Linked DNA regions of Sediminitomix flava. The protein of the gene in region 2 binds, or shares a complex with, the protein of the main gene of each other region. Links are inferred from orthologs where the notes say so. Each region holds a gene or a part of one and is shown on either strand. Other genes may lie near its edges. The genes, in order: carB and carA.

Evidence for each region.
Region 1: the proteins of carA (region 2) and carB are in contact, whole or in part, in a solved structure (PDB 1KEE), measured with the Escherichia coli proteins. The link is inferred for Sediminitomix flava from one-to-one orthologs.

Annotation. Positions count from the first base shown.
Region 1 is NZ_QGDO01000001.1:189,883-205,430, reverse strand. The notes cover bases 12,178-15,548. They hold carB (carbamoyl-phosphate synthase large subunit), read right to left. Parts: upstream 15,189-15,548; coding sequence 12,378-15,188; downstream 12,178-12,377. In the rest of the region: BC781_RS00760 (HAD family hydrolase), read left to right, coding at 1-733; BC781_RS00755 (alpha-mannosidase), read left to right, coding at 746-3,532; BC781_RS00750 (DUF4127 family protein), read left to right, coding at 3,612-5,138; BC781_RS00745 (RNA polymerase sigma factor), read left to right, coding at 5,414-5,977; BC781_RS00740 (AGE family epimerase/isomerase), read left to right, coding at 6,002-7,198; BC781_RS00735 (hypothetical protein), read right to left, coding at 7,246-7,575; BC781_RS00730 (fructose-6-phosphate aldolase), read left to right, coding at 7,717-7,920; BC781_RS00725 (cell division ATP-binding protein FtsE), read left to right, coding at 7,978-8,694; BC781_RS00720 (DUF983 domain-containing protein), read left to right, coding at 8,720-9,124; BC781_RS00715 (sensor histidine kinase), read left to right, coding at 9,328-10,641; BC781_RS00710 (RidA family protein), read right to left, coding at 10,681-11,061. UniProt on the Escherichia coli protein: Large subunit of the glutamine-dependent carbamoyl phosphate synthetase (CPSase).
Region 2 is NZ_QGDO01000006.1:293,259-308,271, forward strand. Bases 1-2,836 are described here. They hold carA (glutamine-hydrolyzing carbamoyl-phosphate synthase small subunit), read left to right. Parts: upstream 1-787; coding sequence 788-1,885; downstream 1,886-2,836. Other genes in these bases: rplQ (50S ribosomal protein L17), read left to right, coding at 33-518; porU (type IX secretion system sortase PorU), read left to right, coding at 2,118-2,836. In the rest of the region: more of porU, read left to right, coding at 2,837-5,501; type IX secretion system outer membrane channel protein PorV, read left to right, coding at 5,759-6,970; BC781_RS20370 (IMP dehydrogenase), read left to right, coding at 7,177-8,688; BC781_RS20375 (GNAT family N-acetyltransferase), read left to right, coding at 8,811-9,320; BC781_RS20380 (YciI family protein), read left to right, coding at 9,391-9,888; BC781_RS20385 (glycoside hydrolase family 53 protein), read right to left, coding at 9,970-11,034; BC781_RS20390 (FAD-binding oxidoreductase), read left to right, coding at 11,211-12,596; BC781_RS20395 (DUF4856 domain-containing protein), read left to right, coding at 12,767-13,807; BC781_RS20400 (imelysin family protein), read left to right, coding at 13,890-14,996. UniProt on the Escherichia coli protein: Small subunit of the glutamine-dependent carbamoyl phosphate synthetase (CPSase).

The DNA.
Region 1 (15,548 bases), on a different replicon or contig from region 2:
TCGTCTGATATCTGAAGGAAAGGGACAGCAAGTACAGTTGGAAGTTTTTGGGGAAAGCGGTGGTGATAAACACCTAATTGAACCAATGGAAGGAATCGGCATATTGCTTCCAATGCTTAGAGGTTGGTTAGGTGAGGATATAAAATACCTAGTACCAACACTCATTGAGAATTATGAGAACAAAAGTGGAGAAAAGTTTGAGCATTCTTCTGTAGAAGAGTTGACAGCGCAGTTGGTTGAATTAAGTCTTTCTTTTGAAAAAACTCCTGCTAAGGTAGGTCTCGTAACATCTTCAATCTTTTATGAGGCAGAGATTGTGATCAAAGAAGTCTTTGCAGTAGTACAAAAGCAACTGCAAGCAAGTGAATTGCCTACAGAGAAAAAGGACTTCTTGATCGAGAAATTCTCTGATTACAGAAATATCTATGAAAGCTTCGTGACTGCTTCTCTTACTCACGAGATCAGATTAAAACCACATAGAGACTTATACAGTATTGCACTTTATCAGTTGGGGATTGCTCCCGAAGATTTTGATAAAGTAGCAGGTTTTGAAGATAGTCAAAGTGGGATGGTTGCGATCAGAGCGGCAGGAATTGGACTTTGTATTGCTGTTCCATTTGCTCAGTCTTTAGGGCATAATATGGAGGCAGCTTCTCACATCTGTAAAGGTGGAGTACCAGAAGCTTTACTAAAACACAACTTATTTACACAACAAACTACAGCTACAGTCTAAAGGGAGGAAATCATGGAAAAGAATAAAAACGTTTATCACGTAATTTCAAATACACACTGGGATAGAGAGTGGAGATTTCCATTCCAAAGAAATCGTCAGATGCTTGTCGAAATGATAGATGAAGCATTAGATATTTTGGAATCAGACCCAGATTATAGAGCATACCATCTGGATAGTCAGTCGATTGTCTTGAGGGACTACTTGGAAGTAAAGCCTTACAATAAAGAACGTATTGTTCAGTTAGTTCGTGAAAATAGATTGTTGATTGGTCCTTGGTACATCTTGCCAGATGAATTCCAAGTAGGAGGAGAGAACCATGTTCGCAACCTACTTTTAGGGCACAAAATCTGTAAAGAATTTGGTGGAGTATCTAAAATTGGATATTCACCATTCTCTTGGGGACAAATTTCTCAATTGCCACAAATCTATAATGATTTCCGTATTGAGTTAATCATGTTCTATCGTGGTGTAAATGCTTTGGAAGCGCCAAAGTCAGAGTTTATGTGGGAAGGTGCTGACGGTACTAAAATGGTAAGTTCGAGATTTTCGACCATGCCACGTTACAACTTCTATTTCTACATTTACAGAAATGCAATCCATAATGAAGATCCTTGGAACGTAGAGTACAAATGGTCTAAAGGTGGTTCGGCTTTCCATTTTGCAGATAAAGAACAACAAGAGGAAGATTATTTCTTCATCAAAAAAAGAAATGAATACTTCCCAGAAAATATTGAGTATTGGGTAAACCGTTTGAGAGAAGAGCAAGACAATGACTTTACAACACCACACAAAATTTGGATGGAAGGTCATGACTCTTCAGGCCCTAACGGACAAACAGGCCAACTGATCAAAGATATTAAAGCACAAACAGGCTTAGACGTTCGTCATTCTACATTACTTGAGTATGCAGAAGCTATTGCAAAATCAGTAAAAGAAGACGAACTGAACCTTGTAACAGGTGAGCGTCGTTCGGCACAAGCCAATCCTAGAAGTGGTAACATGTATGGTTACACTACTTCTGCAAGAATGTATCTGAAACAAAAGAACTTTGATGCAGAACGTTGGACACAGTTCTATGCAGAGCAATTCAATCATTTTGCAGGTCTATTAGGTAAGGATACAAGAGATCTTTACTTGGATATTGCTTGGGAGAAAATCTTACAAAACGCAGCGCACGATTCTATCGGTGGATGTTCGTTAGATGCCATCCACGAAGATATGATGCACCGTTACAAAGAGGCTATCGAGATTTCGAGAGGTGTTTTTGAGAGAGCAATGAAATATACTTTGCCACAATTGAGCACTAAAGTATTTACGGATCAGATGGCTGAAGATGAAGCAAAAGTATTCATTTCGGCAATCAACCCGAACTCAACTTCACGTTCGGAAGTAGTAGAAGCTTATTTGGATATGCCAAAAGAGTTTGCTCAAAAAGGCTTTGAATTGGTAGATGCAGAGGGGAGTAAAGTAGAATATCAGCTTATCAAAGAAGAAGGAAAGCAACTTGTTGTGGAAGAAATGACAAACCGTCCAATGTTCTTCGATATGCAACGTTACAAAGCCTATGTCCATCTTCAGAATGTGCCAGCGCATGGTGTGAAAGTATTCCGCTTGAAACCAACTGAAGAAGCAGTAGCAGAAAATGCACCACTTGCAGTATTGGAGCAAAGACCAGTTCTTGAAAACGAATTCTTGAAAGTAGAAGTAAACGAAAACGGATCTTTCAACATTCATTCAAAAACAAATGGTGTTCAGTACAAAGAAGTAGGTTATATCTACGATGAAGGTGAAGCAGGTCATGCTTGGGTAAATACACCAACAGAGCCATTTGTAACAAGCTTAAATGCAAAACCTTCAATCAGTATCATTGAAAACGGTGCGTTGTCTTCAACAGTAGAGATTGCATTTAACCTAGATCTTTACAACAACCTTGCAGACCGTAAAGCACTAAACGGGAATACTACGGAGTGTGCTATTGTGTTGAAAGCAACATTGAACAAAGGTTCTAAAAACCTAGAATTCAACTTAGAAGTAGATAACCGTGTAGAAAGTCACCGTTTACGTATCATGTTCCCTACACAAGTAGGAGACAACGCATTCTCTTACGGAGAAGGACAATTTGATGTCGTAAAACGTTCGTTGGAGCGTCCTGATACGAGCGATTGGGTAGAACAACCAATGTACGATTTCCCAATGCACCAATTCGTAGATGTTGCAGATGATAAGAATGGTGTAGCGCTATTGGTAGATGGTTTGAAAGAATATGAAGTACTTCAAGACGAGCAAAAAACATTGGCAATCACGCTAATTCGTTCGTTTGAGTTTATCATCAATCCTGCTGCTGAGCAAGATTATACACATGAAAAAGGAGCACAATGCCTTGGGAAACAAAACTTCCGCATGGCATTCTATCCGCACACAGGAAATTGGGGAACAGAAGAAGCTAATGTATACCAAGAAGCGCTAAACTTCAATAATACACTTCGTTTGGTACAAACAGGAGAACTTGAAGGTGAGCTAGGTACTGAAGTTTCATTCTTGAATATTGAAAATAAAAATGTAGTCTTCTCGGCATTCAAAGGAGCAGAGAATCCTATTGAAAATGCAAAAGTATTGAGAGTATACAATCCGACTATGGTTGAACAGCAGACCACAGTCACTTTTGCAAAGTCAATTGAGCGAGCAGAGTTGATTACTTTGGAAGAAATATACAAAGAAGGTTTAGTAGTAGTACACGAGAACACGATTGAATTGACAATTGCACCAAAAAGAATTGAAAGTATTAAACTTCATTTTTAGGTAGCAAGATCGCTATTAGAGGCAATGACTGTTTGTTTTTGCCTCTTTTTTCATTTCACCATTAATGAGAAAGAATAAGATGAACATATTATATATCCCCCTTGATGAGAGACCTTGCAACTATGAGTATCCAAAGATGATTGGAGCTTTGCAAAAAGAGGTGAATTTTATAGCTCCTCCTAAGTCTCTTCTAAATAAGAAGAAAGAGTCAGCAGATATTGAACTCCTTTGGGATTGGATTTTTGATCATGCAACTGAAGCCGATATTGCGATTGTTTCAGTTGAAATGTTGGTTTATGGAGGATTACTACCTTCACGTTTACATCAAGATTCAGTAGACACACTTCTTGAAAGACTTAATCGTCTGAAAATTTTAAAGGAGCGTAATCCTAAACTGAATATCTATGCTTCAAATCTGATCATGAGGACACCTCATTACGATAGTAGCGAGGAAGAACCAGATTATTATGCAGATTTTGGAGAAGCAATCTTCAAGTGGGCTTGGTTCAATGACAAGAAAGAAAGAGAGGGATTAAGCGGAGAGGAACAATCAGAGTTGGATTCAATCACTGAGAAGTTACCAGAAGCACATTTGGCAGATTACAGTCAACGTAGAGAGAAGAATGTAGTTGTAAATGTAGCTGTGGTGGATTTGGTAAAAGAAGGAACAATCGAATTCTTGTCTATTCCTCAAGATGATTCGGCTCCTTATGGTTTTACTGCCATTGATCAAAAGAAAGTAATTAAACATATCATCGGGAATCGATTGCAATCAAAAGTACATATGTACCCAGGTGCAGATGAAGTTGGTTGTACTTTACTTGCAAGAGCTTTCGTGGAAGCAAAACCATGTCGTCCGAAGGTATATGTAATGTTTAGTTCTGTGAACTCAGAGCAAATCATTCCAATGTATGAAGATCGTCCACTTGCAGAATCTTTAAAGGCACATATTCTTGCTTCAGGAGCTTTATGGGTAGATGATCCGAAAGAGGCAAGTTTTATCCTTGCAGTGAATACGGCAGGGAAGGTGATGATGGAGTCTTGGGATCAAGATGAGAAAGATGTGACGTATTCTTCTTTTAGAAATTTGAGATTCTTTGTCGATAAAATTAAAAACTTCCAGAAAAGAGGGTATAAGGTAGCTGTAGCAGATGTAGCCTTTGCCAATGGTGGAGAAACAGAACTAGTACATATGCTTGACGAAGCACGAGCATTTGACGACTTAATTGCTTATGCATCTTGGAACACAAACTGTAATACAACAGGTACAGTTTTAGCAACTTCTATTTTAGGTTATACTTCAGACTTGAAAGAAGAGCTTACTTATAACAAGGTGTATCATCTTTTGGAAGATTGGATATATCAGGGAGTTATCAGAATGGACATGGTAAAAAATTATCTACCTACAATTGATACATCTTACTATATTTTCAATGGAAAGGATAAAGAAATCCATCAAGAGATGGAAAGAAGATTGAGAGAAGAATGGGCTAAAAATATACTTTATTCTTTCAAAGAGGTCGAAATAGAGCAATTAGGAGTATATACACCTTGGAACAGAATGTTTGAAATAGGTTTAGATTTAGACTTGAATTATAAAATTTAATAGGTGTTTGAACGAGCGAGGTGAAGTGAATTTTGAATAAGGGAAATTTACATATCACTGAATTCAGTGATGTTTAAATTTAGAATGTTATACAACTTGTTATTACAATGTTTTTTAAAATCTTAATAATTGTATTTAATGACATTTATCACTTTGTCTATATTCGATTAATAGGTAATTTTACACTTAATAACAAGCATTACTAATCCCACGAACAATTCAAGTTTGTGATCTATTTTAACTGAATTGAGAGTCCAATATTTTTTTCTAAAAACATGAGGCATCTACAAAGCAAAGAGGAGTTAATGGAGAGTTTCCAAAATGGAAGTGAGGAAGCTTTTGAGCAAGTTTTCAAATTTTATTACCCATCTTTGATGGCTTATGGAGTTAAAATTGCTCATGATGAGTCTCTTGTAAAAGACATTATTCAAGAACTGTTCTCTAAATTATGGGAAAACAGATCTAATTTTGATAAGATTCAATCTTTAGATAGTTACCTATTCAGAGCTTTAAGGAATAACCTAATTAGAAGCGTCTCTTCACAGGAGAAACAAACAAACTTAGATAGCTTTCAGTCTGAAGCTGAAGTCAATCAGTGGTCATCATCTTCTATGGAAGAAAATATGATCTTGGACGAAGAAGAGAGCTATAAAACTAGACAAGTAAACGATGCCTTAGCAAGTCTAAGTGCAAGACAGCGAGAAGTCATTCATCTAAAGTTTTTTGAAGAAAAAAGTTATGAGGAAATTGCCCAGATCACAGGCATGAAATATCAATCCTTGAGAAACCTAATTCACAGATCAATCTCCTCGCTCCGAAAACACACTGTCTTGTTCTAGCAATACAAAAGACAATTATTGAAGATGAAAGACTTGACTAAAATTACAGAATACAAAGAGCTTTATAAAGCAACTTTGTTAGACAATGTGATGCCCTTTTGGTTAGAGAATTCTATAGACCAAGAGTTTGGAGGTTACTTTAGCTGTTTGGACAGAGATGGTACTGTCTACGATACAGATAAGTTTATGTGGTTGCAGAACAGAGAGCTATGGATGTTCTCTCGAATGTACAATACCGTTGAAGCGAAGGAAGAGTGGAAGGAAGCAGCTACAGTTGGTTATGAGTTTTTGAAAAAACATGGAATGGATGCCTATGGAAATTGGTATTTTTCATTGAATAGAGAGGGTAAACCTCTTGTTCAGCCCTATAATATTTTTTCAGATTGTTTTGCAGCTATCGGATTCAAGGAATATGCAGTAATGACAGGTGATGAAGAAGCCTTAGCTATTGCAAAAAGAACTTTTGAGAACATATTAAAACGTCAAGCAAATCCTAAAGGGAGTTATAATAAAATTGTAGATGGCACTAGACCATTGAAAAACTTTGCATTGCCAATGATTCTTTCAAATATGGCTCTTCTTTTTGAGGGTGTTTTGGAAGATGAGAAAGTGAATGAACTTGTCGATCAGGTAGTCGATGAAGTTATGAATGTATTCCTAGATGAAGAGAAGGGAATTGTTTATGAAAATGTTTTGCCTGATGGAAGTAAAGCAGATTGTTATGATGGACGCTTACTAAATCCTGGGCATGGGATTGAAGCAATGTGGTTTATCATGGATATTGCTGCCAAAAAAAGCGATTCGGCTTTGATGCAAAAGGCAGTTGATGTAGTAATATCTACTTTAGAATATAGTTGGGATAAAGAATTTGGTGGTATTTTCTACTTTATGGATGCCGAAGGTAGACCTCCACTCCAACTAGAATGGGATCAAAAGCTTTGGTGGGTGCATTTAGAAACACTAATTGCTTTATCTAAAGGATTCTTACATACCGAAGATCAGCGTTGTTGGGATTGGTATGAAAAAGTACACAATTATGCTTGGTCACATTTCCATGATCCTGAATTTGGTGAATGGTTTGGTTATTTGAATAGAAGAGGAGAAGCTTACCAATCATTGAAGGGGAGTAAGTGGAAAGGTTGCTATCATGTGCCAAGAGCAATGATGGAATGTTGGCAGATTTTTGAGAAAATAGAAGAAAAAAATCTACAGTTACAGTAGATTTTCAAGATTGAATAAAAAATGAAGGGATGCAGAAATGTATCCCTTTATTCTTTTACATAAACAAAAGAAGTATTCTGTAAGTATATTTCTATCTGATTGAAGATTACATCTCTTTGAGTGGCCTCTGTCCCATGTAAAGGGATATTTTCTAAATAATCAAATAGAGCTAAAGCGACAGATCGATTCAGTTGCATTCTAAATACTTTTTTGTCATCCACCACATGCAAATTAAATTTTTGTTGGTAGAGCTCTATAAGTAGTTGATCAGTCACATTGGAAGGCATACGATGCTGATAATAAGTGACAAGCTTAAATAATAAGAACTTTAGAAATAAAAAGGAATTTGCATCTAACTTCAAACTAAGTTTCTTCATTTTCTTGACTTCTATGTAATAATACGCTTACTTTTTGAACAATTTATGGATTGTTTTAGCTTTGTAAACATACAAGATCTATTGTTAGCGTTGTCCAAAATTTAGAAATTGGTCAAACTATAAAAGTTAAGTAAACCACTTATGTATATTATCAAAGTAAAAGGAAAAGCAAAGATACCGGATTATGTTCAATTCAGAGATGATAACTTTGCTTTAGTTGCTTATTTTAGAGCTGACAGACCTTTGAAGAAGTTAGAAAAGTACGGACTTGAAGGAAAAGAAGAGGCTTTGCAAGAGTTAATCGTGTCTTTGCCTTTCGGAAAGATTCAAAAACTAGAATTATAAATTATCTAATAGATGAGAGAACAGTTTTTATGTTCTCTCAAAAGTAAATTTTTCAAAATGGAGCCAGTAATTAGCGTACGTTCTGCCACAATCTACCACGATGAGACCGCTCACGAAGTAATGAAAGATATCTCTTTTGATATTGCTCAAAATGAGTTTGTATACCTCATTGGTAAAACGGGAAGTGGAAAATCTTCAATCTTGAGAACTTTGTATGCTGATTTACCATTCAAAAAGGGTAGTATAAAAGTTGTGGATTATGCTATTCATAAAATAAAAAGAAAGGAGGTTCCATATTTGAGAAGAAAACTAGGTATCATTTTTCAAGACTTTGAATTATTGACAGATCGTACTGTAAAAGAGAATCTTTTCTTTGTGATGAGGGCAACAGGCTGGAAGAAGGAAAGCCAAATGTTGGAAAAAGTAAATTCTCTTTTAGAACAGGTTGGTTTGTCGGGTACATTAAATAAAATGCCTCATCAATTGTCGGGAGGAGAGCAGCAACGTTTAGCCATAGCTAGAGCCTTGATAAACGATCCTGAAATTATTTTGGCCGACGAACCTACAGGAAATTTAGATCCAACAGTCGCCAGAGATATTCTCAATTTGTTTGTCAAAATCAATCAATCTGGTACAGCTGTTCTAATGGCAACTCATCAACATAGCTTTTTAAAATTCCATCCATCAAGAGTGTTATACTGTGAAGAGCATGGAATTAAAGATATCTCAAAGGGGCAAATCATAGAAAGGATGCTCTTACAAAAAAATAACTAACAGTAAAACTTAAAGAACTACCGCATTGGCTAATCAAACTAAAACAAAAGAACGTTCAAAAGTAGAGGCAATGATTGAAATGAAATGTCCTGCTTGTCGTGAGGGAAATCTTTTTAAGTATTCATTACTTAATAAGCCTCATAAGTTTAGTGCTATGCATGATAAGTGTCCAAATTGTAATACTACTTATCACCCAGAAGTAGGTTTTTATTATGGTGCAATGTATGTGAGCTACGGTATCAATACCGCAATCTTTTTGAGTTTGTTTTTATTGCTTCATTTGGTGATTCAGCCAAAAGAATTTTGGGTATACTTTGCGGTTATTTTCCCAGCTATCATTATTCCATTCCCTTTCACTTTTCGAATGTCTAGATCAATCTACCTTCATTTAGTGGGTGGAATTGATTATAAAGGAAAGAAAGAAGAATAATTCATTAATGTAATGTTAGGGAAGTATAGATAAGTTAATAAAGCTTTTGAGTCTTGTTAATATTATAATAATATTCTTTTGATTTGTACTTCTCTAATAAAATTCTGACTGACAATAACATAGAGCATACATTATTGTATTAATTAGTATATCTTCAAGAAATTAGATAATGTAATATTTCTATTCTAATACGGTATACAATAATGCACTATAACGAGCCAATTTTCAATGAATATCCTTTATACTTGGGGATTTTCATTGGAGGAGTAATTGTCGCTATGTTTTGGTGGCTTTCTGTTTTCTTATCGAAGAGATTTCTTTCCAAACAATATATATTTCTACTTATCAGGGATTGGTTAAAAATCTCATATAAACAGGCTTTTGGTAAACATTCAATTTTTTGGCTATTTCATTCTGTTGAAAAGTCATCTTATGTTTTATCAACCAATGAAGAGGGCGAAATTACCTTTGCAAACCCACTATTAAGTGAACGACTAGGATTAAGCTTTAAGGAGCTTGAAGGAAGTAAAATTGAAGATTTGTTTTCAATTGAAGATCATACGATACAAAATTGGAAAGAATACATACAAACTAAAGAACTTATATACTTGCCCCTGCAAAGTTTAAAGAATCCGAATGAACAGTTCTATTTTTGTGTAGGCAAAAACTCATCAAGATCTACAAAGCATTTCTATACATTTATGAGTTGGGGGCATCAAGCTGATACTCCTTATTTTCATAAAAAAGAAGAAATCGAGTTTTTGGAAGAGAAAATTGATAAACTTGACGAGTTGAACAATACTAAAAATAAGTTCTTTTCAATTATCGCTCATGATGTAAAAGGACCTCTCAACACGCTGTCTTCTTTCTCAAAACTCTTGTCAGAACATTCAAATAGATTTAGTAACTCAGAAATCACGATGATCGCAGATGATATTCATGAGTCTACTAATTCGGTATACAAAATGTTAGAGGATTTGATGTCGTGGACTCGCTCACATTCTGGAGAATTTCCTTTCAGGCCTCAAAAAAACTTCTTGAATCGGATAGTCTATGACAATATTGAATTATTAGACAGTAGTTTTCGTAATAAGAAAATTCAACTAAGTTTACAGCTTAGTAAAGAAAATCTAGTTTGGGTTGACAAGGACTCTGTAAAAACGGTCATTCGAAACTTACTTTCAAATGCCTTAAAATTCACTCCTGAAAATGGAGAAGTATTCATCTATTCATATGCAAAAGATGATCAAATATTACTTGCAATTCAAGATAATGGAGTCGGAATAGCCAAGGAATACCAAGACAGAATCTTTAAAATAGATCAGAAATTTACTACAAAGGGGACTAGAGATGAAAAAGGCTCAGGTTTTGGATTGGTCTTGTGTAAGGAGTTTATGGAAAAGAATAAAGGTAAGATTTGGTTGGAAAGTGAATATGGATTGGGGACTACCTTTTTTCTATCGTTTCCTAGATATAAAGAAGTTCCAATTGTTGAAGAATTAGTTATTCAAAAATAAAAAAAGAGCTTTCTATTTATTTAGAAAGCTCTTTTTAGATTACTTTATGGCTATAAAAGAGATTTCTACTCCAACATCTTTAGGGAGTCTTGCGACTTCTACAGTCTCTCTTGCTGGAGGGTTTTCTGAGAAAAACGCTCCGTATGCCTCATTAATTGTCGCAAATTCATTCATGTCTTTCACAAAGATTGAACACTTTACGATGTTTGAATAATCCATTCCAGCTTCTTCCAACACATAGCCAATATTTTTCATGACTTGGTTTGTTTGAGCTGTAATACTATCTGTAACTAAATGTCCTGTTTCTTGATTAATAGCAATCTGACCAGAAGCATAAAGTGTTTTATCTTCTACTAAAACAGCTTGGCTATATGGTCCGATAGGAGCAGGTGCTTTTGGACTATTGATGATTTTTTTCATGTGTTTTAAAAAGTATGATTAAAAATTATTGAGTTATTCTTTCTGATTCTTCGAATGATCTTTGTACACAGTCTTCTATTGATAAGCCATAGAAGTAGTTTCCTGTAATAGAAATATTCCTACCTTCAAGCTCTTTATTTATACCTTCGATCAATTCTTGATGACCTAAAGAAAGTGATGGTAATTGGTGAATGGTATATTGAAAACTTTCAAAATCCTTTTCATCCACACCTATTACTTTTTTGATTGTTGCTTTGATTTTTGCCTCAGTAATATCTGGATTCTTAAAGTGAATTGAGAAACCTCTATACATATCATCGGGCATTACATCTCTTGTTACTACCGAGAAAAATGATTCACTTTCTGGAACTATACCAGCAAGTTTTTCAAGGTTTACATTCTCTTTTTTAACTATAATTCCTGCTGAACACAACTTACTGAAACCAATTTTTGAAGTAAGCTCAGATAGCTTTGGTTGAATAGTTTTAATAAGAGTTGATGTAATATTTGGAGGAGTAGCAAAAGTGATTTTTTCAGTCTCAAAAGTATTTGTATTAGTTTGAACTGAATATTTTTCACCTTCTTTACTTAGACTTAAAATGTCAGTACTTAGGAATGTCGAGATATTTGGATGATTAGAAATGATATGAATCAGATCATTTAATCCATGCTCAAAAGTATAGCTTTTAGGGAATTCTTTATTTCTTTCTTTTCTTCTTTTTAGCAACATATCAGCAGGAAAATCCCCTGCCTCTTGGCAACTTACAGCACCAAAAAACTTCGATAAAACCTTATCGTAATTCCCTTTCCCTAATATTTTGGAGTAGTACTGTTCTACGGTTAAACCTTCTTTCTTTAGACTAAAGATTTTAGGAAGATTACCTAGTAATTGAAGAAAATTGAGTTGGGACGGAATAGAAACTAATTTACCATCCGATTTAAATACTTTATAAGACGCTTTAGTTCTGTTTAGGGCTTTGTCTTTGGCATTTTTTGATTCAAGAATCTGAGTAAGGTATTTGTAAGAATTATAACAGGTATGCGCACCTAGCTCAATCCAATAATTATCTTTTTGGAAAGTATGAATACATCCTCCTAATCGTTCCGATTTTTCTAAGATTGCAACTTTCAATCCTTTTTCAGCTAAAAAATGAGCTGCTGTTAAACCAGAAATACCTCCACCAATTACAATCGAATCAAATACCATAAGCTTTACAAGATCATTTTATTTTTATATGCAATAGTACAAAAACAAAAAAACTCCTGCTATTACTAGCAGGAGTTTTTGAATGTATTTATCTGAAAATTGAGCGTAATTAACGGCTCAAGTACATGTTTCTTTCAGCATAGATTTTCTTGAAGTATTTATCCTTCAAATCTTTGATGAAGTAGATGCCTTCTCCAGTAGATTTCATCTCAGGGCCTAATTCCTTATTTACGTTAGGGAATTTGTGGAATGAGAATACTGGAATTTTGATTGCATATCCTTCTTTCGTTGGATTGAAATCAAATTCAGTTACTTTTTTACCCAACATCACTTTTGTAGCGTAGTTCACGTAAGGCTCTTTGTAAGCTTTACAGATGAATGGTACAGTACGAGATGCTCTTGGGTTAGCCTCAATGATGTATACTTTGTCATCTTTGATAGCGAACTGAATATTGATCAAACCTTGTGTTTTCAAGGCAATTGCAATCTTCTTCGTATACTCCTCAATTTGCTCGATGATCAAGTCACCCAAGTTGTATGGAGGAAGTAGTGCGTAAGAGTCACCAGAGTGGATACCTGCAGGCTCGATGTGCTGCATTACACCGATGATGTGAACGTTTTCACCATCACAAATTGCATCTGCTTCAGCTTCGATAGCACCGTCTAGGTAGTGGTCAAGAAGAATTTTGTTACCAGGGATGTCTCTCAAAGTTTCAACAACATGGTTTTCCAATTCCTCTTCGTTGATCACAATCTTCATTTTCTGACCACCCAATACGTAAGATGGACGAACAAGAAGTGGGAATCCTAGGTCTTGGCATTTTTCTAATGCTTCGTCTGCAGACTCTACTGTGTCAAATTTAGGATAAGGAATGTTATTGTCTTTTAACAATGTTGAGAAGCTACCTCTATCTTCAGCAAGGTCAAGCGCTTGGTAACTAGTACCGATGATTTTCACGCCAAAGCGATCCAATTTTTCAGCAAGTTTCAAAGCAGTTTGTCCACCCAACTGAACGATTACACCTTCAGGTTTTTCGTGGAGGATGATATCATAGATATGTTCCCAGAATACTGGTTCGAAGTATAGTTTGTCAGAGATATCAAAGTCAGTAGAAACTGTCTCAGGGTTACAGTTGATCATGATTGTCTCATAACCTTCTTCTTTTGCTGCCAATACCCCGTGTACACAACAGTAGTCAAACTCAATACCTTGACCGATACGGTTAGGACCTGCACCAAGAACAACAATTTTCTTGTTGTCAGTGCTTACAGATTCGTTTTCGTCTTCAAAAGTTGAATAGTAGAATGGCGTTTGAGCTTCAAATTCTGCTGCACAAGTATCTACCACTTTCCAAACACGCTTAATGTTTAGCTCATGACGACGTTTGAATACATCACTTTCAAGACGGTTTACCAAGTGAGCAATTTGTCTGTCAGCATAACCTTTTTGTTTTGCTTCCATGAATAATGCTCTTGGAATGTCTTCCAATTTGTATTCAGCAATCCTTTTCTCCAATAAGATGAAGTCCAAGATTTGGTTCAAGAACCATTTATCAATTTTAGTAACTTCCCATACTGTTCTCAATGAGATACCCAATTTCAAGGCATCATAAAGAGCAAACAGACGGTCGTCACTAGGATTAGCTAATTTGTCAAGAATAACTTCTCTATCCGTAAGCTCTTTGCCATCAGCACCCAAACCGTTACGTTTGATTTCTAGGGACTGACAAGCTTTTTGAAGAGCTTCTTGGAAGTTACGTCCGATACCCATAACCTCACCTACAGCTTTCATCTGTAGACCAAGTTTTGTATCTGCACCTTTGAATTTATCGAAGTTCCAACGAGGGATTTTTACGATAACGTAATCAAGAGCAGGCTCGAAGTAAGCTGAAGTAGTTCCTGTGATTGCATTTTTCAATTCATCCAAATTGTAACCAATCGCTAGTTTAGCAGCGATTTTTGCAATTGGGTATCCTGTAGCTTTTGAAGCAAGAGCAGATGAACGAGATACACGAGGGTTAATCTCAATCGCGATGATTTCATCTGTATCAGGATTTACTGAGAATTGAACGTTACATCCACCAGCAAACTCACCAATACCATTCATCATTTTGATGGCAAGGTTTCTCATTTCTTGATACACGGTATCAGGAAGTGTTTGGGCTGGAGCAACAGTGATAGAGTCACCAGTGTGAACTCCCATTGGGTCAAAGTTCTCGATCGAACAGATGATAATTACGTTACCATTGTTGTCACGTAGAAGCTCCAACTCATATTCTTTCCAACCTAGAATACTTTGTTCTAGAAGAACTTCATGGACTGGAGAGGCGTGAAGACCGCGTGTAAGTAGTGTATCGAACTCCTCTGCAGAGTTTACGAAACCACCACCGTAACCACCCAACGTAAACGAAGGACGAATTACTAATGGGAAACCAATTTCTTGAGCGATTTCTTTACCCTCTAAGAATGATTTGGCTGTTCTACCCTTACAAACGTTTACATCAAGCTCTAGCATTTTCTCGCGGAAAAGCTCTCTGTCTTCAGTCGTATTGATCGCATCGATATCTACCCCGATAATCTCTACTCCGAATTCTTCCCAGATTCCATCTTTATCACAGTCAATCGCAAGGTTCAATGCAGTTTGCCCACCCATAGTAGGAAGGACTGCGTCGATCTTATGATTTTCCAAGATTTGAATGATAGATTCTTTTTCAAGAGGGAGGAGGTAAACATTGTCAGCGGTTACTTCATCGGTCATGATCGTAGCAGGGTTGCTATTGATCAATGTAACTTCAATTCCTTCTTCTCTTAGTGAGCGAGAGGCTTGAGAACCGGAATAATCAAACTCACATGCTTGACCAATAATGATTGGTCCGCTTCCAATAATCAGGACAGAATTAATGTGTTTTTTTCTAGGCATCTTCTTAATCTAAATCTGTATGTATCCTGAGATGCAAAGTTATATCATCTGATTCACTTTTCTTAATTATATCTAAGAATACTTTTACATTTACTTAAAGAAAGAGTGAATAAATTGTGATTTTTTAATGAGGCTTACATCTCGATTTAGTTTGTATACAATTGCTATTTAGGGATTTATAGAGTTAGAAAGAACTCGAAATCCTGTTTTTATTTATTTTTTAAAAAAGTCATATTATTCACCATAATTGAACGATTTTAATCTAAAAAAAAGCTCATTTTTTTCTGGAATAATCACGTATTACTGACACTTATCAATAGCACAATATTTTTTTGAGACAAAGAGATCTATTTACTTTTT
Region 2 (15,013 bases):
GATACGGCTGGTTTCTTGCATTTTAGATTGAAATGAGACACGGTAAAAAATTCAACCACCTAAGCAGAAAGTCTGCACACAGAAAAGCAATGTTGTCAAACATGGCTATTTCTTTGATCGAGCACAAAAGAATTAACACTACTCTTGCGAAAGCAAAAGAGTTGAGAAAATTCATTGAGCCATTGATGACTCGTTCTAAAGAAGACAATGGTCACAACAGACAAGTTGTATTCTCTTACTTGCAGAACAAAGGTGCAGTAACTGAGTTGTTCAACAACATCGCAGATAAAATTGCTGACCGTCCAGGTGGATATACTCGTATTATCAAGTTGGGTAACCGTCTTGGTGACAACGCTGAAATGGCGATGATCGAGTTGGTTGATTTCAACGAAATTTATAACCCTAAAGCTGAGAAGCCTGCTAAGAAGACAAGAAGAAGAAGAAAGAAATCTTCTGATGCTTCTGAAGCTCCTGCAGCAGAAGGAAATACTGAAAATACTGAAGAGTCAGCTGAGTAATCATTACCTAGTTGATATCTATAAGAAGGGATTGGTCTTAGATCATTCCCTTTTTTTTATGCCTTTTTTAGAGCATTTCAAGATAATTTTGTTAGGTAATAGGAATTAGTAGAAAAATAGTTGATTTGTTAATAGAGGGCTTAAAAAATGCCTTGATTTGATTATTATTTCTATAATTTTTGATTTTCAGCATAATTTATTGTCAATAAGTTAAGAAATTTGATTGATCCTGTTAATTTTGCGGGAATGCTTAAAAATGGCTTACTGAAATGAAGGAGAAACAGACTGCAATTCTGATGTTAGCGGATGGTAGTGTCTATCATGGTACTGCTATCGGGAAAATTGGTACTACAGCCGGGGAAATTTGCTTCAATACTGGGATGACTGGTTACCAAGAAATTTACACGGACCCCTCTTACCACGGTCAAATCATAGTGAATACCGTGTCACATATTGGAAACTACGGTACCGTATCTACAGAAACCGAATCTTCGGAAGTACGTATTAAGGGTTTGGTAGTGAAATCATTTTCACAAACTCACTCAAGAACTACCGCTGAAGAGTCGCTACAAGATTATTTAGACAAATCTAACATTGTAGGTATCGCGGATCTTGATACTCGCCAACTCGTAAGACATATCAGAGAGAAAGGAGCTATGAATGCGATCATCTCATCTGAAGTTTCAAATGTTGAAGAACTTAAAGCAAGGCTTGAGGAAACTCCTAATATGGAAGGCTTGGAACTTTCATCGTTAGTGACGACCACAGAGCCTTATTTTGTAGGTAATCCTCACGCTTCTAAGAAAGTAGCTGTATTGGATATCGGTGTTAAGAAGTCAATTCTTGACAACCTTGCTAAAAGAGATGTATACTGTAAAGTTTTCCCAGCAAAAACTTCTTTCGAAGATATGAAGAAATGGCATGCTGACGGATACTTTATCTCAAACGGTCCTGGTGACCCTGCAGTAATGGAATATGCTGTAGACACTGTAAAAGAAATTTTGGAAGAAAATAAACCATTGTTCGGTATCTGTTTAGGACACCAAATTCTTTCAAGAGCTTCAGGATTGAGCACTTACAAAATGCACAACGGACACAGAGGTTGTAACCACCCTGTGAAAAACTTGCAAACAGGATTGTGTGAGGTGACTTCTCAAAACCACGGTTTTGCAGTAAGTAAAGAATCTGTTGAAGGTTTAGAAAATGTAGAGGTAACTCACATTAACCTAAATGATGATACGATTGAGGGAATCAAACGTACAGATAAGCCTGCTTTCTCTGTGCAATATCACCCAGAATCATCACCAGGGCCACATGATTCAAGATATTTGTTCGATGATTTTGTGAAATTAATGGAGCAAAACTAATCGAACTCTCAAAAGAGTTTTCTTTGAATCCGTAAGTTAATCGCTTACGGATTTTTTTATTTTGAAATGGAAACAACGAACTTAGCTGAAATTGAGTAGAATCTACTTGAAACAGTTTGTTTGTTAGTGAGTTTTATTTTTAAGCATCGATTTTTTAAGATTACGATCAACCTATAACTTACTTAGCTAATCATTATATTTTTTTTAGAACATTTTGAGCGTCAACTAATATATGTGGAAGTCAATTTTAGTTTTATTTCTTTTTGTAATTCTCCAGTCACAAAGTATTCTGAAGGCACAATCAGTTCTAGCTGATGGTGATGTCTATAAATTCAGAGTGACTTCCTCACAACTGTATAAGCTTGATTATAATGATCTATTAAACCTAGGAATCAATGTAAGCACATTAGACCCTAAGAAAATTCAAGTCTTCGGAAACACTGGAGGTATGTTACCTCAAGAAAATGCAGCTTTCAGATACAATGATCTCTTTGAGAATGCGATTTACATCGAAGGCGAAGAAGATGGGAGTTTTGATACTGGCGACTATATCCTATTTTATGCTCAAGGTGCTCACAAGGAATATTTTGATGAAAGTGATCAGCTTTTAAAACATGAGTTCAATTGTTATGATGATGCCAATTTTATCTATTTAAAAATAGGGGAGAGTGATGGTAAAAGAATTACAGAAACAGAGCAGATTGAATTAGCAGGTAATGAAATCTCAACTTTTGATGATCTTCATTTTTATGAAGAAGATGAGGTTTATCCAATGCTCGAATCTACTGGCAGACGCTGGTTTTCGTTTTACTATTCCTCTACACAAGACTCTGAACACACATTTTCGATTCCAGGTCGTATTCCGAGCGAAAAAATAAAACTTACGACAGCTGTTCTTTCAAAAGCAGAATCAAGAGCTACTTTTACTTTTAGTATCGATGGAAGCGAAGTGGATACCGTAAGTGTGGCAGGAACGACTCCGAATAAATATTATAGACAAGGGTATATTGTTGGGAAAACAATGCAAGCTGAAGGTAATTATGGAGAAACATTTACGATTGGAGTTAATTACAATCGTCCCACATCTTCAGCTAAAGGATATCTTGATTATCTGTCTATAAATACTAAAAGAGAATTAAAGTTATACGATAATTATGTCCATTTCAGAAGTATAACTTCTTTAAATGAAGAACAAGTTATTTACCGTATTCAAGGACTTGAAGGAAATAATGCACAAATTTGGGATATTTCAAATCCTCTAGAGCCAAAATCAATTCCCTTTTCATCTTCGAGGTTTAGTGATTTTCCGAATGGAAGTTTGAAAGAATATATCGCTTTTTCAGGGAGTTCATTCCCTTCTCCTGCATTTGAAAATAAAGTTGTTCAGCAAAATATTCATGGATCGAGTGTACCTGATTTTATCATACTTACGCATCCTAATTTTTTATCAGAAGCGAATCGTTTAGCTGATTTCAGAAGAATGAATGACCAGTTAGATGTATTGGTCGTAACCACTGAACAAGTTTATAATGAATTTTCCTCGGGTAGACAAGATGTTACTGCCATTAGAGACTTAGTACGTTATTTTTATCTCCAAGACCAATCGAAGTTAAAGTATTTGTTGTTGGTAGGAGATGGAACATATGATTTTAAAAACACACTCAAAGAATCAACTTTTGTTCCTGTATATGAATCTAGAGAGACACTTTACCCTGTGAATAGCTTTTGTTCGGATGATTATTTTGGTATGATGGACGAACACGAAGGTTATTGGGCTGAAACGCTAGATGGAGAAGTTGACCTAGATGATATGGAAATAGGTGTTGGACGCCTACCAGTAAGTACATTGGAAGAGACCGAAGCGATAGTTTCTAAGATTATATATTATGAAACGCAAGAGTCGCTTGCTGGAAATTGGAAGAAAAATATACTTTTTGTGGCTGATGATGTTGATGGAAATCTTCATCAAGAAGATGCTGATAAATTGGGAGTATTAACCGATTCTCATTTTCCTCACATAGATGCAAAAAGGTTAATGTTGGATGATTTCGAGAAAACACCTACACCCTCAGGAAGTGAATCTAAAGAGGCTGAGGCTTTCTTATATCGCCAAATTCATGATGGTGTTTTGATCGTGAATTATAATGGACATGGAAATGTGGCAGGATGGTCAGCAAAAAGGATTCTAACCTCAAGCCATATTGATACATGGACAAATCTTGACCGATTGCCTCTGATGGTTACAGCTACCTGTGATTTCGGTCGTTTTGATGACCCTTATGTTTTTTCAGGTGCAGAAAAAGCAATTCTAAAGTCAGACGGAGGAGCAATAGCACTTTTGACAACCACTAGGCCTGTTTTTCAAATATCAAACTATGAAATTAATGAGGTTTTCATTGAAAATGTTTTTGAGTTAGAGAAGTCTGGTGAAATGGCTCGTTTGGGAGATGTCATGCGAAAAACCAAAAATGAAGGAATTTATTCAGACAATAACAGAAACTTTTCTTTGTTGGGCGATCCGACTTTACGTTTGAGATTCCCCAAAAAACAGATTCAATTGACATCCATAAATGAGAACTCAGTATCGGGCGAAAACATTGTAGGTGCTTTAGAAAGAGTAGTTCTAGAAGGGCAAGTGCAAGTGGCAGATGCTGAAGTAATCCGAACGGACTTTAATGGAGAGCTTTTATTATCAGTTTTTAGTCGAAAAGAAAGACAGACAAAAGGAATAGATTCGCCAGTTTATCCTTATGAAACTATGGATAATGTCTTATTTAGAGGTTGGGTTTCTGTAGTAGATGGGGAATTTGAAGCTTCCTTTGTTGTTCCAAAAGATATTTACTACTCCGAAGAAAATCTAAAAATAAGTATGTATGCTACAACAACGGGCGATCAGCTCGAAGAGGTAAGTGGTACATTTACGGATTTGAAACTCGGAGGGACAGCTCAAGAACCTGTGATAGATGATGAATCACCTTCAATTGCTCTATTTATGGAGGATGACTCTTTTGTGGAAGGCAGTGTAGTAGGGAGTGATAGTTATATGTTTGCTGAACTAGAGGATAATATAGGCTTCAATACATCCTTAATCGGTGTAGGGCATGAAATGCTTCTGACATTAGATGATGATAGTTCTTGGGTTGTCAATGATTATTTTGAAGCAAGCTTAGATCAACCAAACAAAGGAACAATATTATTTCCTTTGAAAGGCTTAGAAAAGGGAGTACATACTTTAAAATTAAAGGTTTGGGATGTCGGGAATAATTCAGCAGAAAGTACAATTACATTTAGGGTCGCAGACAACAGTGAATTTGTTGTTGAAAACTTTAAAAGTTACCCTAACCCGATTAGCTTTTCATTCCAAAATCCAAAGTTGACTTTTAATCATAATCAAGCAGGAGAAGACATTTTAGTGAATGTGAAAATTCTGAAAATGTCTGGAGAAGTGGCATCAAAATTTGAAACAGAAATTTCGAATGCAGCAGCGATTGTAGAGAATTTGGAATGGGAGTCTCAAAAACTACGTCCTGGGGTGTATATTTTAGTGGCTAATTTGATGGTAAAAGGTACAGAGCTGAATTCTCAGAAAGTATTTAAAATTATAGTAGGAGATTGATGTTAATACTTAACATACATTGATATAAGATTTACAAAGATTTGTACATTCGTATAAAATAGCTGAAATTCGTATATTATCGAGAATTACAGCTTATTACTTAGCTTGTTTTTAGAAAACTGAAGAAATCTGACTATATGAAATAACCTCTACTAAATACTATATTATTACATCTCGAGAGCTTTTAGCTTTATTCTTTTTTTGCGACTCAGAGTTGTAATGTCTTTTTTTAATTAAAACCAGACAACTAGAGGAAAATGTCTAAAATATTTAACAAACTAGCCTTGTTGTTAGTGTTTGGGCTAATGACAAAAGTAGCCATCGGACAAACTACAGGTGGGAATCCGGTACAGGAATCTACAACAGGAGCTATTGTGACTGCGGTTCCATTTCTAACTATAGCACCAGATGCGAGAGCTTCAGGTATGGGTGACGTAGGGGTTGCAACTACTCCAGATGCAAACTCAGCACACTGGAACCCTTCTAAATATGCCTTTATTGACAATGATTACGGTTTTGCATTTTCATACAACCCGTGGTTATCAAAAATTGTCAATGATATGTACTTGGCTTATGTTTCAGGTTATTTTCGTTTGAATGACCGTCAAACATTAGCTGCAAGTATGAAATATTTCGACTTAGGAGATATTCAATTTACAGATGATATTGGAAATCCTGTTCGATTTTTCAATCCAAGAGAGTTCTCGTTTGATGTGACTTTTGCGATGAAACTTTCAGAGCGTTTCAGTATGGGGGTTTCTGGTCGTTATATTTATTCAAATCTATCTGGAGCAACAACTTCTTCGGGGCAAAACTTTGATACAGGGCCAGGGAGTACAGGAGCTATTGATATTTCGGCTTATTGGCAAGGACCTGAGTTCAATTTAGGTTCATACCGTTCAAATCTAGCATTGGGAGCAAACATTTCGAATTTTGGTTTCAAAATGGATTATCAAACAGGAGCGAATAACTCTGAAAACTTTCTTCCAACAAATTTAAGATTAGGTACAACTTGGACAACTGAGTTTGATCCATACAATAAGTTGGCTTTAAGTTTAGACTTTAATAAGTTACTAGTTCCTTCTGATCCAACAGCCGCAAGTGAAGACTCATTTGTTTCTGGAGTATTTAGTTCTTTCTCAGATTCACCTGATGGATTTTCTGGCGAGTTACAAGAGATTATGATTAGTACTGGTTTAGAATACTGGTACAACGATATATTTGCTGCAAGAGCAGGTTACTTCTACGAAAATCCAAACAAAGGAGATCGTCAGTATGTAACGCTAGGTCTTGGTGTGCGTTACCAAGTTTTCGAAGTGGATTTCTCTTACCTAATTACAACCAAGCGTAACAACCCATTAGAAGATACGCTTCGTATCGGGATGAAATTCAATTTTGGAGACAGTAAGAGTGGAGCGAAGAAGAAGAGAGGAAGAGATAACTCTTCTCCTCTAGATAATGAAATTTAAGAACTCACTGAATATAAAGAGCCTCAATTCTAACTTGAATTGAGGCTTTTCTTTTTTTGTAAGTCTACGAATAGATTTCAGTGATCAATTGTTTGATTATAAGGATTTAAATTCTTAGGTTTGCAAAATTTTTTTTCAAAGCAAGGCGCTTAAAAGAAAGGATAAATTGCGTATCATTTAGTTAAAACAGAAAGAGGATAGAAGTTATGGCTCACTATTTCAACGAAATTTCAAGAACGTTCAATGAATATCTCTTGATCCCAGGATTGACAACAAAGGACACCAATCCGGGTAATGTATCTCTGAAAACACCGATTGTGAAATACAACAAAGGCGAAAAGTCAGCGATCGAGTTGAATATCCCTTTTGTTTCAGCAATCATGCAGTCTGTTTCAGACGATGGTCTTGCAATCGCATTGGCTCGTAATGGTGGTTTGTCATTTATCTACGGTTCTCAAGCAATCGACACACAAGCTGAAATGGTTAGACGTGTGAAGAAGTTTAAGGCTGGATTCGTAGTAAGTGATGCAAACGTTACTCCAGAGCATACGCTTGCAGATATTTTGGCATTGAAAAAGAAAACTGGACACTCTACAGTAGGAATTACTGAAGACGGTTCACCAAACGGAAAGTTTGTAGGTATCGTAACTAGCCGTGACTACCGTGTTTCTAAAACTTCTTTAGACACGAAAGTGAAAGAGTTTATGACTCCTTTCTCTAAAATGGTTTATGGTAAAGCAGGTATCACACTTTCTGAAGCAAACGATATCATTTGGGATAACAAACTAAACTGTTTGCCAATCGTAGATGAGGATCAGAAATTACAATACTTCGTATTCCGTAAGGATTATGATGATCATAAAAAGAACCCGAATGAGCTTTTGGATGAAAACAAAACGCTTATGGTAGGTGCTGGTATCAACACAAGAGATCATGCTGAGCGTGTACCTGCATTGGTAGAAGCTGGAGTTGATATTCTTTGTGTAGACTCATCTGATGGTTACTCTGAATACCAAAGAGAAGCAATTGAGTGGGTGAAAAGAGAATACAATGGAGAAGTGAAAATCGGTGGCGGTAACGTTGTAGATAAAGACGGATTCATGTATTTGGTAGAAGCTGGTGCTGACTTCGTGAAAGTTGGAGTTGGTGGTGGTTCTATCTGTATCACTCGTGAGCAAAAAGGTATTGGTCGTGGTCAAGCTACTTCTATCATTGAGGTTGTTGAGGCTCGTAATGAGTACTTCGAGAAAACAGGAATCTATATTCCAATTTGTTCAGATGGCGGTATCGTACAAGATTATCACATGGTATTGGCATTGGCAATGGGTGCTGACTTCATGATGATGGGACGTTACTTCGCTCGTTTTGATGAGTCGCCAACTAAGAAATTGAAAGTAGGAGGAAACTTCGTAAAAGAATACTGGGGTGAAGGTTCAGCTCGTGCTCGTAACTGGCAACGTTACGATATGGGTGGTGACGAAGATAGCAACGACGGTATGAAGTTCGAAGAAGGAGTTGACTCTTACGTACCATACGCTGGTAAGTTGAAAGATAACTTGAATGTTACTTTGGCTAAGATCAAATCTACAATGTGTAGCTGTGGAGCAATTTCAATTCCTCAATTACACACGGATGCAAAGATCACTTTAGTATCATCTACAAGTATTATTGAAGGTGGTGCTCACGATGTAATCTTGAAAGAAACATCTAACGGATAATTAATATCCATTTAAATATCTATCTAAAAAAAGCTTGGCTGTACTTTACAGTCAGGCTTTTTTGTTTTCTTCCTATTCTTTAATTTGTCTTATCACTTTTTTACATAAGATCTGAGCAGAAAATGGAAGTCACACTAGAAAATATTGAGACAGAGAGAACAATTCTTCGAGAGTTGAATGTCAATGACATCGAGGACCTCTATGAAACATATTCTAATGTGGAGGCCATGAAATATCGCTACAATCCTCCGCTATTGAGTATGGGAGAAGCATTGGTAATGGTAAAAGAAGCTCATAGAAATGCTCGTATGCAAAAATCAATACGATGGGGAATAGAGGAAAAAGAAAGTGGTCGGTTGATTGGTACAGTTGTTTGGTTTCTGAAAGGTTCTTATCGAAGAGATGAAATAGGCTATTCCATTAACCGAGATTGGTGGGGAAAAGGCCTAATGACCGAAATATTAACAGAAGTACTTCATCATTTACAGTCTGTTGGAGTAGAAACACTACGCGCTAGAGTTCATAGAGAAAACCTGTCTTCTCAAAAAGTATTGGAGAAAAATGGTTTCACAAAAGAAGTACATTCGAAGACTGATACGATTATTCATTTTCACATTAATTTTTCCAATTAAATAGATACTCCGATTCTAATAGTTTTGTCTGTTAGACTCATTTTTTACTCAATTCATTAAGAAGTCAACTATGAAGATTTTTTACATCATAACACTACTTGCTATTGTTTTTTCAGCTTGTCAACCTAAAAAAGCTCCTATTGCAGAAGCAAAAGTGGAGGTCAGTACAAATAGTTATGATTCCGCTTTGGCAGAAAGACTAGGAGGAGATGATTATGGTATGAAAACCTATGTAATGGCATTTTTGAAAAAAGGACCAAACAGAGATCAAGATTCTCTCGCTGCAGCTGAATTGCAAAAAGCACATATGCTGAATATTGAGCGAATGGCTGAAGAAGGTAAATTAGTAATGGCAGGTCCTTTTTATGAAAATGATCAAGAACTTCAAGGTTTGTATCTATTCAATGTAGAAACAATAGAAGAGGCAAAAGCTTTAACAGAAACTGACCCAGCCATAAAAGCAGGAAGACTGAAAATGGAATTGATGCAATGGTATTCATTGGCAGCCATTCAAGAAATAAACTCAATTCATAAAAAGATTATGAAACAGTCGGTAGTAAAAGAGTAAAAGATTCTATCAGAGCAGAGGAATAACAAACCCGAGACGAGTATAACAATTACTCTTCTCGGGTTTAGTTTTATCGGGAATCTAATGAAGGTATTGGAAGTTGAAGTCAAATAGAGCTTGATTTTCCCAACTAGAACCATTTGTAGCTTCATTTCCTCTGAAAGCAACCCAATCAGGCGCCCAATAACACCAACCGAAGGCATCGGTTCTTAAGATGATATTGTCGATTTCTTTTAGAAAAGCCTTTTGCCCTTCGGGGCTAGCAGGGAAATCTGAAATTAATTGAGATTCATCTCCAATAATGTTATTGGTCCAATCATTCCACCCTAACGTAAAAGGATAAGCAGTCTCGGCTATTAGTACTTTCTTTTGATGGGTAGATTGGAGAGATGTGATTTTATTTTCTAAGTCTGTCAAATCTTTGCCATGCCATTTGGGATAATAAGAAAGTCCAATCAAGTCATAATCTACATTGAAAGATTTTAGTATCCCGAAAAACCAATCGGCACCTTCAATACCAGCAAAGTGTAAAATGATCGGTAGTTCTTTGTCATAATCTCTTGAGGCTTTTATTCCTTCCTTGAGTAAGTCTGTAAATTGCGCTTGGTCAGAAATATTTCCTTCAGGCCAAAGCATTCCATGATTGATTTCATTCCCAATCTGTACATAATCTGGTCGAACCTCATTTAATGCAATAGTAGTAAAAGAATAAATGGAGTCTTTCAAAGCCGCTAATGAAAGTTCTTCCCATGCTTTTGGTTTATTTTGTTTTGCAGGGTCTGCCCAACTATCAGAATAATGAAAATCTAACCAAACTTTATAGCCTAAGCTTTTCAGTCTGTTTGAGAACGTTTTCACTTCATCCAAATTACAGTGCCCGTTTTCAGGGTTATTCCAAAGTCTTAGTCGAACAGTATTGTAGCCCTCATTCTTCAAGATTTCGTCAGCTTGTTGAGGCGTATTTTCAGCGTCAAAAAATGTAGTTCCTTCCGCTTCTATTTCGGGAAGAAAAGAGAGGTCAACACCCAACATGTGTTTAGCTTGTACGGGAGGAGGCGTAGGGCTGGTAGAATCAAGATCAGTTGAAGATTGGCAACACAAAAGAAAACCAATACTGAGTGTGATTAAAAATTTAAAAATTCTCATACTGAAGCTTATAAAAGGATAGTCTATTTTCTTCTGAAAGTTAAAAAAATATGCATTGTATACACTAGCCTAGATTTAAGCTTAACAAAAAATCATTCTGGTACTATCATTATTTTTTATTGAATGAAGACTAGATTTCTCATGTTCCATAAATAGGGTATTAAATCATTAAGGAGATGGGAAATGATATTGATAGCGGAAAATGGGACTGTTTTCAAGCGGGACTCAGAGGAATTTTAATACAGAAAGGAGATGATGCATATGAGGATGCTAGAAAACTCTATAATGGAATGATAGATAAATCTCCAGCTTACATTGTGAAATGTGCAGATGTGGCAGATGTGATTACAACAGTGAATTTTGCAAGAGAAAATAAGTTGAAGTTAGCAGTAAGAGGAGGAGGGCATAATGGTGCAGGTTTAGCTTCTGTAGATGAAGGAATGGTTTGTGATCTTTCTGATATGAGAAGTTGTAGAGTAGATTTGAAAACGCAAACGGTGAGAGCTGAAGGAGGGTGTAAGTGGCGAGATGTAGATCATGTGACTAATGCCTTCGGAATGGCAACTTCTTCAGGGATTGTCTCGACAACAGGAGTAGCGGGTTTAACACTTGGTGGAGGACATGGCTACCTTGCTCGGCAATATGGATTGACCATTGATAATTTAGTAGAAGCAGATGTGGTATTGGCTGATGGTAAGTTTGTGACAGCAAGCAAAACAGAGAATTCAGACCTCTTTTGGGCAATAAGAGGTGGAGGCGGAAATTTTGGTGTTGTGACTTCTTTTGTTTTTCAGCTTCATCCAGTTCATACGGTTCATGCAGGAGTAACACTTTGGCCATTAGAAAAGGCTAAAGAGATACTGACATGGTATCAAGACTTTATTTTGAAGAGTAAAACGGATTTATACGGATTTTTTGCCTTTATGAGAGTTCCTCCAGCACCACCATTTCCAGAAGAATTGTATACACAAAATGTATGTGGAGCAGTATGGTGCTACACAGGAGATTTTAATAAGGTCGAAGAAGTTTTCAAACCGATTACAGACACAGCACCTGTTTTCTCGCATCTTGGATCTATGCCTTTTCCAATTTTGCAAGGCCTGTTTGATGATCTTTATCCTTCGGGACATCAATGGTATTGGCGAGGAGATATATTTAAAGAACTAAGTGAAGAGGCTATTGATAAATTTGTCAAACATGGTTCAGAAATACCAACGGTTCATTCTACCATGCATATTTATCCGATTGATGGGAAAGTAAACGAAATAGGAAAAACGGCAACAGCATTTAGTTACAGGGATGCAAAGTTCTCCGTTGTTTATGCAGGAGTAGACCCAGACCCAAAAAATGCCGCCAAAATTTCAACTTGGGCGAAAAAGTATTGGGAAGATTTACATCCTCATTCAGCAGGAGGAGCGTATGTGAATTTCTTAATGAATGATGAGCACCATGATAGAGTAAAGGCGACTTATCAAGAAAACTACAGGAGATTAACTCAGATAAAAGAGAAATATGATCCAACGAATTTCTTCAGTATAAATCAGAATATTCCTCCTCATTAATATTTTCAACTAGGTTTTAGTTGAATAGCTACCTCTCTACACTTTGCCTGAGAGGTAGTTTTTTTTGTGTTCAAACATTTATTAATTTTTTTTCATTTCATTATTTGGATTAAATCTTAATAACATTTAGATTCGCATCGTATTTAAAATTAATCTAAATAAGTCTTCGGATGAAACTAAAATATTCTTTACTAGCTACTGCTTTTTTATCAATGTCACTTTTTTCATGTGAAGAAAGTTCAAATGATGATCCTACAATGGAATTGCCAACATCTTATAACTTCGAAAATGTAAGTTATAGTGGTCAAACAAATCGTATCATGTTATTGAGTGATTTGGAGGCTAAAATGAAGTCGGCAAATGATGGAGAAACTGTCGTTACAGCAGATGAGTTAACAGCAATCTATGAGAATACGGCTGGAAACTATGATGAGACAAAACAACTAGCGAATAAAACATACAGCGGAGAGGATAGAAATGCTCAAGCTGAGATGTATGAATATTTTGCTTCTTTAGAAGCTATTAGTGGAAATTCTGAAAACCTAATTGGTGGTCGTTTGTTTGATGAAAATGGGGTAGAACCTACGCAAATGGTCGCTAAAGGATTGATGGGTGCTGTGCTTTATTGGCAAGCAACTTCAGTTTACTTCGGTGAAGATAAAATGAATGTAGATAATGAAGAGGTAACTGAAGGCAAAGGAACAGCAATGCAACACCACTGGGATGAGGCATTCGGTTACTTTGGAGCAACTACAGATTATTTGACAAGTGGTGAAACGCAATATTACTGGGCGAGCTACGCAGCAAAACGCGCAGAAGTTTTAGACTTACGTGAAACTATTTTCAATGCGTTCATTAAAGGTAGAGATGCAATCGACCGTAAAGATTATGATGCTCGTGATGAGGCTATCGTTGAAGTACAAAACGCTTGGGAAAAGCTTGTTGCCGCAAACGTAGTTCATTATATCAATTCTTCTTTGGCTAATATGGCAGATGCTGGTGAGTATTACCACGCGTGGTCTGAAGCTAAAGCATTTGCGGGATGTTTATATTTTAATGCTAACAAAACAATCTCTAACGAGGAGTTTGCTCAGTTGGAAACACTACTTGGTGAAAATCCAATGGTAGCAACAAAGTCAGATCTTGAGGCTGCAAGCCTTCTTTTACAAGAAGTATTCGGATTCACAAATGATGAGTTACTTAATCTTTAAGAACTAGACTATCAAAAATATATACACCCCCTTTTTTAAGGTGGGTGTTTTTCTGTTTAAAATCACTTTTAAGAAACAGGGTATGAGACTAAAGAAAACGTTATTCACTTTTTTATGTGCAGGAAGTTTGTTGGGGCAGACAGCTTGTGAAACAGAAAAAGATAAAATATCAGATTTTGACCAAGCTGCAATGCTTGAAAATTATAGTGAAAATCTGATGTTGTCTAACATTGCAACATACAATACTTCAGTGAGTGCTCTCGCTACGGCAGTAAATGCATTCGTTGGAGCGCAAAATGAGGCAAATCTTTTAGCGGCTCAAGAGGCACTACTGACAGCTTATACAGATTGGGCATTGGTAGATGGATTGCAGTTTGGGCCAGCAGAAGAGCAGAATTTCTTTGTCAATTCAAATACTTTCCCTGCTCGATTTGATGAGATTGAAGCTTCAATTGAGAGTGGTAGTTGGGACTTATCAAGTGTATTTGCAAAAGATGAAAAAGGGCTTGCTGCTCTTGATTATCTTTTATTCAATGGCGAAACATCCGCAGATATTTTAGAAGGTTTTGAGAATACCTCTCGCCAAAATTATTTAAAAGAAGTAGCAGAAGATTTATCATCTTCAGCGATGACTCTTTTGGATGCTTGGAGAGCGGATAGTGGAAATTATGCCGCTGAGTTTGCTGCAAATACAGGCAATGACCCAAGTAGTTCATTAGGTTTCTTGATCAATGAATTCAATAAATCTTATGAACGCAGTAAAAATCAGCGTTTGGGTTATCCTATGGGGAAAAACTCTTTGGCAGGAATAGTAACACCAAAAACTTTAGAGGGCTATTACAGCAAGCAATCACTTCGTTTGCTAAAAGCCAATGTTACTGCGGTAGAGAATTTATTTAAAGGTCAATATGGTGAAACAAACGGTTTAGGTTTGGATGATTATTTGACTTCTTATACAGAAGCTGGAATTATAGATAAAGATTTATCGAAAGAGATTTTAGCTCAATTTGAACTTATCCATAGCAAACTTGACGCATTAGCTGATCCTCTTGCAGATCAACTGGAAGCAGAGGATTCAAAGTTGGAAGAACTTTATGTTGCAATGAAGGATATGACCTTTATGATAAAATCTGAGATGTCTACAGCTTTAGGCGTTTCGATCACATATCAAGACAGTGACGGAGATTAATTTTACCATCGAGGGTA